Regions from separate parts of the Streptomyces sp. NPDC031379 genome, predicted to be linked through region 3. Evidence: riboswitches for the same ligand, from Rfam matches in the RefSeq annotation. Region 3 holds a riboswitch; each other region holds the start of a gene.
The links. A riboswitch is a leader RNA that binds a small molecule or an ion and turns the genes downstream of it on or off. The one in region 3 is predicted to bind cyclic di-AMP.

Region 1 (2,192 bases), on a different contig from region 3:
CTCAACCTCGCCCGCGAGGACGTCCAGGAGTACCTGTGGGAGCAGCTGGACACCCTGCTCTCCAGTGCTCCGATCGACTATGTGAAGTGGGACTTCAACCGCTGCTTCACCGACGCCGGCTGGCCCGGCGAGGCGTATCCGCAGCGCCTGTGGGTCGACCACGTCCGGGCCCTGTACGCCCTGCTGGACCGGCTGCGCGCGGCGCACCCCGGGGTCGCGTTCGAGTCCTGCTCGGGCGGTGGCGGCCGGATCGACCTCGAGGTGATGAGCCGCACCGACCAGGTGTGGACCTCTGACAACACCGACCCGCTGGACCGGCTCGCCATCCAGCACGGCTTCACCCAGATCCACCCCGCCCGGGTCATGGCCGCCTGGGTCACCGACAGCCCGAACACCCAGCTCAACGGCCGGGTCAGTTCGCTGCGGTTCCGCTTCGTCAGCGCCATGGCCGGCGTCCTCGGTGTCGGCGGTGACCTCACGGAGTGGACCGAGGAGGAGCTGGCGGAGGCCCGGCGGTGGGTGGAGCTGTACAAGGAGATCCGCCCGGTCGTCCAGCGCGGCGAGCTGTACCGGCTGCGGCCCCCGACGGGCGGTCTGAGTGCCGTCCAGTACGTCCTCGATGACGAGACGGTGGTCCTCGCCTGGCTGCAGGCGCAGAGCTACGGCGAGCCGGTGCCGGCGGTGCGGCTGCGCGGACTCGACCCGACAGCGGCGTACGAATGCCGCGAAACGGGCGAAGTGCATCGAGGGGCCGTCCTGCTGCACCACGGGCTGCGCACCGCGCTGCGTGGCGACCTGGATGCGGCGGTTATCCGGCTACGCCGTATCTGAGCCTTCTGACCGAATTGACGCCTTAATTCCAACTCGCCGCGGAATAAGGGCCTGTGGCGGGATGGTGCGTGAGGAGCGTCATATCGGTGACGGAGTGTCGCGCGTCATGTTCACGTAATTCTTATGCCTGAAAAGGGGAATTGAAAGGCGAAGACGGCACCGAATTCACGCAGGGTGACCGCTTGTCCCTGCCTTCGATCTTGGGATGAGGGAACGGCGGGAACCGGCTGCTTGTTTCCGTACGTCGTGCTCGCTTACGTTCGCCACCAATCCGGACGGAACGCCGAATCCTGCCGCCGCCCGGAGCCCGCACACACTTGACCCGTGTCCGGCAGGAGCGGGGGACCCACCAGGTACGACTGCCTGTCCGGTCTCCGCGACAGGCTAGGGGTGAAGTCGCGCACCGCGCGGCCGGGCAGCTCCAGCCCGAACCCGACAGCTGACCTCGCAGGCGTCGGAGAGGAATTGCGCCATGCCCGCGAAGGGTAAGCACCGACGTCCCAAGACCCCGCGTTTTTCCCGCTCCATCGCCGTCGCCGGAACCGGCGGCGCCGCGCTGGCCCTGCCGCTCATCGGAGCCATCGGAGCGCACGCCGCCACCCCGGCGCAGTCCGTTTCCGGAAAGACCGTGCAGTCCCTTCCCGTCACGGCGAAGAAGACCGCGGCACAGCCGGATTCGACGGTGCGCACCTATACGGTGAAGTCCGGCGACTGCCTCTCCGCGATCGCCGGCCGGCAGCACGTCAGCGGCGGCTGGCACCAGCTCTACGAGGACAACCGGCAGGCCATCGGCGCCGACCCCGCGCTGATCCACCCGGGCCTCGAACTCACGCTCGGCAAGAAGGCCGCGCAGACCCGCACCGAGCCAGCCACCCCGCAGTCCACCGCGGCCGAGCCCCAGGCCTCGACCGCCGCCAAGTCCTCCGGGACGCAGGCGGCCCCGGCCAAGTCGTCCGGCTCCGCCCCCTCGACGGCCACCGCCACCGGCTTCACCCTCCCGGTGGCCGGCGCCACCGTCGGCACCGGCTACCACGTGGCCGGCAGCATGTGGTCCAGCGGCTACCACACCGGCGTCGACTTCGTCGTCCCGACCGGCACCTCCCTCAAGGCCGTCGGCGCGGGCACGGTCGTCTCGGCGGGCTGGGGCGGGGCCTACGGCAACCAGGTCGTCATCAAGCTCGAAGACGGCCACTACGCCCAGTACGCCCACCTCTCGCAGCTCTCCGTCTCGGCCGGCCAGACCGTGACCGCGGGCCGGCAGGTCGGCCTGTCCGGCGCCACCGGCAACGTCACCGGCCCGCACCTGCACTTCGAGATCCGCACCACGCCGGACTACGGCTCCGACATCGACCCGGTCGGCT
Region 2 (2,192 bases), on a different contig from region 3:
GCCGCCAATCCGACCTGGACATCGGCTTCCAGAGCCTGGTCCCGCACGCTCAGCCCGAACGGCCCGACGACGGTCACGAGGGGTCTCCTGTCTGCTGGTGTCTGCTGGCGATTACACGGTTTGTCGATAGGTCGCTGCCATCACTCGAGTCAGCGTATCCGGTCCTCTTTCGATCACCGATAGCGCCCACCGGTCCAGCCTGGGCGGTATCGGATCATGACCGGTATGGTTGTGATCAGCTGTTAAGAACGGACATTTATCGACTTAACAGGAATCTGCACACTTTGTCGCGAACCGAGGGGTGAGCGGAGTAACGCCCGCACCCTCACCGGAGCGCCGGCCACCGCCACCCCGGGCCACCGCGACAGACGGACAGCCACGCCCGAATCGCCCCGAATCCGCCCGGACGGCCCACCTCCCTCCACACATGGCGCCCTCCGCACGCCACGGCCACCACGAGCACGCGCCGCGGTCACCACGAGAACGACGGGCGCCGCACTGCGGGTTCCACCTCCGGCCGACCTGAAGCCCGAATCACCTGAATCCCTCATGTCTGATTTGCTGCACTTTGCTATTTCGTGAATTGGGTCACTCGCCCCCCTGGCCGGACCAACCCGCCAGGACACCCTTCTCCCCTTGCGCCGTCGGCCAGTTGAGGATTGGCATCCGCAAAGGATCAAGTACCTCATACGGCACAGATCAAGGTCAAATAGTGCGTTGTACGAATCCGGTACTTGTTCCCGACATGTGCTCTCGCATACGTTCCGGGCCGTCGGGCGGACGCCGAATCCTGCCGCCGCCCGCGTAACCCATCGACGAACTCATTCGTACGGCAGGAGCGGGGGACCCAGGTAAGCCGCCGGACCGGACGACCCATGTCGCACCGGAACGGCTCGGGGTGAAGCCGTGCCTCTCCCAGGGCACGGCCGGGCACCTCCCCGCCCGAACCCGACAGCTCACCTCGCAGGCGCCGGAGAGGAACTTCCCCATGTCTGCTGCCGCTCAGCCCCGCCGCACCCGGAACAACCGCCTCGTCCGCGCCCTCACCGCCGCCGGTACCGGCGCCGCCGTCCTCGCGCTCCCGCTCATCGGCGCGACCAGCGCCTCCGCGGCCGACAGCGCGACCACCCCGGCCACCACCCCCGCCGGGTACCCGAACAACCTCGACGGCTGGATCCGCGAGTCGCTCGCGATCATGGCCGAGAAGAAGATCCCGGGCACCTACAACGGCATCCACCGCAACATCATCCGGGAGTCGTCGGGCAACCCGATGGCCATCAACCTGTGGGACTCCAACGCGGCCAAGGGCATCCCGTCCAAGGGCCTTCTCCAGGTCATCGACCCGACGTTCAACGCCTACCACGTGGCCGGAACGTCGTTCAACGTCTACGACCCGGTCGCCAACATCACCGCCGCCTGCAACTACGCGGCCGCGCGGTACGGGTCGATCGACAACGTGTTCGGCGCGTACTGACCCACCCCGGTCCGACACCCGACACAGGGCGGACCGGCATACGACGGACCGGCGCGCACCGACACCTGACGGACCGGCGCGCACCGGCCTCCGGCCGACGGCGTGGCACTGACGAGTGGTACCGAAGTGCCGCTCAGTCGGTCGGGAAAAGTCTTTCGAGGACGACGGCGATGCCGTCGTCCTCGTTCGACAAGGTGACCTCGTCGGCCACCGCCTTGAGTTCGGGGTGCGCGTTGGCCATGGCGACCCCGCGTCCGGCCCAGTCGAACATCGGGATGTCGTTGGGCATGTCCCCGAAGGCCAGAGCCTGTTCGGGGCCGACCCCGAGCCGCTCGGCGGCCAGCGCCAGCCCGGTCGCCTTGGTCACCCCGCACGGCTGGAGTTCCACGGTCCCCGGCCCCGACATGGTGACGGTCGCCAGCGAGCCCACCGCCGCGCGCGCCACCGCCGCCAACTCGTCGTCGGACAAGGTCGCGTGGCGCAGCAGCACCTTGCTGATGGGCTCGCACCACAGGTCGTCGCGCCGGCCGACCCGTACCGCCGGCAGAGTCGGGTGCGGCATCAGATACCCGGGCTCGATGAGCGTGAGCCCGTCCGTGCCGTCCTGGTCGACGGCCGCGTAGACCTGCCCCACCTCCGCCTCGATCTTGCCGAGCGCGTTCTCCGCCAGCTCCCGGTCCAGCCGGACCGACCACAGCAGGCGGCCGGCGGCGGCGTC
Region 3 (2,192 bases):
CCCTGGGCCACCTGCGCCCTGCTGTCCGGCCTGACGTCGAACTCCGGCTCCGTGGACGTCGACACGGGAGTCGACGGCTCCGGTGACACCGACGGTTCGGGCGACTCGTCCGGATCGACCGACAATTCCCACTCGTCTGGTTCGCCGGATTCCTCGTCGTCCGCCGACCCCGGCTCCCCCTCCGACTCCCACGCCGGCTCCGACTCCTCCGACGGTTCGGCCGGCACGCCGAACCACGGCCAGGGCGAGGACGAGGCCGCCGACCCCGATGCGGACTCCGGCGCGGACTCCGGCTCCAGTGGTACCAACACTCCCAAGTCCGACAAGTCCGTCGCTCCCGACACCGGAAACCCGCAGGGAAGCGACAGTGCGCCCACCGGCACTCCCACTGTCCCCAACTCGGACAATTCCCAGCAGAGTGCCGCCTCCTGGAGCCTCGTCGACACCGGTGCCCTCACCAGTGGCGGACGCCATCGGGGCGAGAGTGCGGACGAAACCGTGACAAACGGTCAGAGCGACACGGTGTCCGGCCGTCACGCCTCCCGTGAACCGGGTGCCTACACCGTCCGCGAGGGCGACTCGCTCGCCTCCATCGCCGACTCCCTTGAGGTCGACGGCGGATGGCGCGCGCTCTACGCCGAGAACAAGGAGGCCATCGGCTCCGACCCGAACCACATCTCCGCCGGTCAGGCCCTGGAAGTCGCTACCGAAACGGGCGAAAAGTAGCGGTAGTTGGCGCCCTGATTCGCGGCTGATGTCCGTTTTGGCGAAAGTGTGGGATGAGTCTCAGAAGCCCTGATCGTCTTTGAAATTCCGTCGATCGCCTGCCTACGGTCAGGACCGCTCGTCACCACGAGCCCCGGCAGTCGCAACGCCGAATCCTGCCAGCGGTTGCCCGGGAACAGTCGTCGCGTCAAGCGCCGCAGGCAGGAGCGGGGGACCCAAGGTAAGTGCCGGAACCAGCAGTTGAGCTGGCACCGGCTAGGGGTGGAGCCGCACTTCGCGCAAGCGGGAGTGCGGCCGGGCAACTCAACCGGCCCGAACCCGACAGCTCACCTCGCAGGCGTCGGTGAGGGGATCGATCCATGCTGTTTTCCGGCAAGGGCAAGCACCGTCGTCCGTCCAAGGCCGTCCGCGCCGTCGCGCTGGCCGGTGTCGCCTCCGCCGCCGTCGCCGCCCCGCTGATGGCGGCCGGCAACGCCTCCGCCGCCACCGCCTCCGAGTGGGACAAGGTCGCCCAGTGCGAGTCCGGCGGCAACTGGTCCATCAACACCGGCAACGGCTACTACGGCGGTCTGCAGTTCTCCGCCTCCACCTGGGCCGCGTACGGCGGCACGCAGTACGCCGCGCAGGCCAACCAGGCCACCAAGGCGCAGCAGATCACCGTCGCCGAGAAGGTCCTCGCCGCCCAGGGCAAGGGCGCCTGGCCGGTCTGCGGCACGGGCCTGTCGAGCACCCCCTACAACGGCTCCGCCCCGACGACCACCTCGTCGAGCGGCAGCACCACCACCCGCTCCACCGACGGGCAGGCCGCCTCCCGCTCCGCCGAGCGTCCGGCCCCGTCCGCGAGCAAGTCCGCGAGCAAGACCGTCACCACCCCGACCGGCAAGAAGGTCAAGAAGGGCGACGGCGAGTACAAGGTCGTCACGGGCGACACCCTCAGCTCCATCGCCGAGAAGCAGGGCGTCAAGGGCGGCTGGGAGAAGCTGTTCGAGCTGAACAAGGACGTCGTCGAGGACGCCGACCTCATCTACCCGGGTCAGCAGCTGCACCTGAAGTGACGCCCGGCCCCCGTTCGAACCACCGCGCCCTCACCTCCCCGGCCCTTCCGCCGAAGGCCGCGTGAGGGCCGGCCCCCGTCCCCACGGGCTCCCCGCCCCGGTGCGTGTTCCCCCGTACGCACCGGGGCGGGGTTCTTTGTTTTCCCGCTCTTCAGCTGGGCCTCATCCCCACCCCCCTTTGTTCCGGGCATGAACAATGGGTACCGTCTGCGTGTCCGTCACCGTCCACGGGTCGGTCGGTCGGTGGCCGATGCTCCGGGGACGGTTAGGCTCTAGTCGCAAGGCACAGCCGTAAGGCAGCCGCCCCGCACTTCCAGCGTCACATCCAAGAAGGAGATGCTCGTGCCGTCCATCGACGTCGTCGTAGCCCGGGAAATCCTGGACTCCCGAGGCAACCCCACGGTCGAGGTC
Region 4 (2,192 bases), on a different contig from region 3:
CGAGATCGCCGCCCGCTACGAGGCGGCACGCCAGGACGCGTTCATCGGCGGCGACCTCTACGCGGTGCAGGACAGCCCGCACGGCGTCCGGCTGGTCGTCGGGGACGTGCGCGGCAAGGGCCTGGGCGCGGTCGCCGCCGTCGCCGTGCTGATCGGGGCGTTCCGGGAGGCGGCCGAGCAGGAGACCACGCTGGAGGCGGTCGCCGAGCGGCTGGAGCGGGCGCTGGCCCGCGAAGGCACCCGGCGGGACGGCATCGACGCGTTCGAGGGCTTCACCACCGCCGTCCTCGCCGAACTCCCGCACGGCGACGGCGTCGTACGCGTCCTCAACCGCGGCCATCCCTCCCCGCTGCTGCTGCACGCCGACGGCACCCTGCGCATCCTGACCGCGCACGAGCCCGCGCTGCCGCTCGGCATGGGCGACCTCGGCATGTGGCCCGACCGGACGCTGGAGGCCGCCTTTCCGAGCGGGGCCACCCTGCTGCTCTACACCGACGGTCTGTCCGAGGCCCGGGACGCCCACGGCCGGTTCTACGAACCCGAACGACGGCTCGCCGGACGTGCCTTCCCCGACCCCGGCGCACTGCTCGGCCGGCTCGCCGCGGAGGTGCGGCGCCACTCCGGCGGCGGGATGACGGACGACATGGCGCTGCTCGCCGTACGGCAGCCATGAGCAGCCTCACCGAGGGTGACCGGTCGACCGCCGTGCGCATAACATCTGAGTCACCATCAAAACTTCTGTGACTCCTGAACCGCGGCCAACTCGCCCGATTTGCAGCGGTCCTGGCAGGTAAGTCCGCGGCCGAAAAGGTTAATGATCAAGCCGAACGGCTTGGAAAGTGCCTGGCACGTCTATTAACGTTCGATAACGCAGCGCGGTCGTCCCAGCCGTCACAAGAGGCGGCTCCGTGCGCATGCGCCGAATCCCGCAAGGGAACCGGGGAACCACCACCTTGGGGTGAATCACGCGGACACCGACGTGAACTCGCTGAGTCCACGCCTGGTATACGCGCGTAGGAGACCTTCCTGCTCCGAACCCGTCAGCTAACCCGGTAGGCGGAGGAAGGAAAGGAGCACGCCCGCGTGGCGTCCAACCGCCCTGCCCCAGAAGCCCCGTTCATACCGGCTCAGCGTGAGACCGAGACCTTCGGTTACGGCTCCTACCGCGCCGAGGAGGGCCCCTGGGAGGAGTGGAATCCCACCGAGGACTCCGTCGCCCCGGTCCGCGGCCGGCACCGTGTCGCCAAGCAGCGCGGCGGGTTCGCCCGCAGCTCCACCGTTCTCGGCGTCGGCGTGATCGCCGCGGTCGGCGCGGGCGGCATGGCCAGCGCCAACACCGGCAAGCCGCCGGTCTCCATCTCCCTGCCGGACCTGCCCTCCGTCGGCTCGCTCTTCGAGGACGACTCCGCCCCGGCACCCGAGGCCACCGCCACGACCGCGCTCAGCGACGTCGGCGTGACCTCCGCCGACACCGAGCAGGACGCCGACGCGGGCGAGGCCCTGCGCAACCGGATCATGGCCCAGGCCGAGCAGCAGCAGAGCAAGGCCGACAGCAAGGCCACCGCCGTGGCACTCGCCGCCGCCGAGAAGCAGACCGCGGACGCCGCCGCGAAGGCGGAGAAGGAAGCCGCCACCAAGGCCGCCGCCGCCAAGGAGAAGGCGGAGGCCGACGCCGAGAAGGCCGCCGAGGCCAAGCGGCTGGCCGAGCTGGCCAAGCAGTACGCGCTGCCGACCTCCTCGTACACGCTCACCTCGACGTTCGGCCAGGCCGGCTCGATGTGGTCCTCCGGCTACCACACCGGCCTCGACTTCGCGGCTCCCACGGGCACCCTCATCAAGGCCGTCCACACCGGCACGATCACCCAGGCGGGCTGGGCCGGCTCCTACGGCTACCGCACGGTCCTCACCCTCGACGACGGCACCGAGCTGTGGTTCTGCCACCAGTCCTCGATCAGTGTCTCCGTCGGCCAGAAGGTCTCCACCGGCGACGTCATCGGCCGCGTCGGCGCCACCGGCAACGTCACCGGCCCGCACCTCCACCTGGAGGTCCACCCGGGCGGCCAGTCCACCGGCATCGACCCGATGGCATGGCTGCGGGACAAGGGCCTCAACCCCTGACACGTCCCTCCGGGAGCCCGCGGGGGCACCCCTTTGCGGGATCTTGGCGCCGACGGCGGAATGCGATCATCTGC

Region 1: it holds a riboswitch for cyclic di-AMP, as region 3 does, so the genes downstream of both, ACZ5CW_RS30300 (M23 family metallopeptidase) here and ACZ5CW_RS02305 (transglycosylase family protein) in region 3, are expected to answer to the same signal.
Region 2: it holds a riboswitch for cyclic di-AMP, as region 3 does, so the genes downstream of both, ACZ5CW_RS14155 (transglycosylase SLT domain-containing protein) here and ACZ5CW_RS02305 (transglycosylase family protein) in region 3, are expected to answer to the same signal.
Region 4: it holds a riboswitch for cyclic di-AMP, as region 3 does, so the genes downstream of both, ACZ5CW_RS39185 (M23 family metallopeptidase) here and ACZ5CW_RS02305 (transglycosylase family protein) in region 3, are expected to answer to the same signal.

The regions. Positions count from the first base shown of each region.
Region 1 covers NZ_JBVIIT010000023.1:160,999-163,190, reverse strand. Annotated here, with positions in the region: gene ACZ5CW_RS30305 (alpha-galactosidase) at 1-831, shown strand, start outside; cyclic di-AMP (ydaO/yuaA leader) riboswitch at 1,142-1,298, shown strand; gene ACZ5CW_RS30300 (M23 family metallopeptidase) at 1,304-2,192, shown strand, end outside.
Region 2 covers NZ_JBVIIT010000008.1:164,557-166,748, forward strand. Annotated here, with positions in the region: gene ACZ5CW_RS14150 (polyprenyl synthetase family protein) at 1-77, opposite strand, end outside; cyclic di-AMP (ydaO/yuaA leader) riboswitch at 804-985, shown strand; gene ACZ5CW_RS14155 (transglycosylase SLT domain-containing protein) at 989-1,474, shown strand; gene ACZ5CW_RS14160 (HAD family hydrolase) at 1,608-2,192, opposite strand, start outside.
Region 3 covers NZ_JBVIIT010000001.1:488,563-490,754, forward strand. Annotated here, with positions in the region: gene ACZ5CW_RS02300 (transglycosylase family protein) at 1-726, shown strand, start outside; cyclic di-AMP (ydaO/yuaA leader) riboswitch at 909-1,081, shown strand; gene ACZ5CW_RS02305 (transglycosylase family protein) at 1,086-1,781, shown strand; gene eno (phosphopyruvate hydratase) at 2,118-2,192, shown strand, end outside.
Region 4 covers NZ_JBVIIT010000042.1:31,455-33,646, forward strand. Annotated here, with positions in the region: gene ACZ5CW_RS39180 (PP2C family protein-serine/threonine phosphatase) at 1-673, shown strand, start outside; cyclic di-AMP (ydaO/yuaA leader) riboswitch at 908-1,074, shown strand; gene ACZ5CW_RS39185 (M23 family metallopeptidase) at 1,084-2,118, shown strand.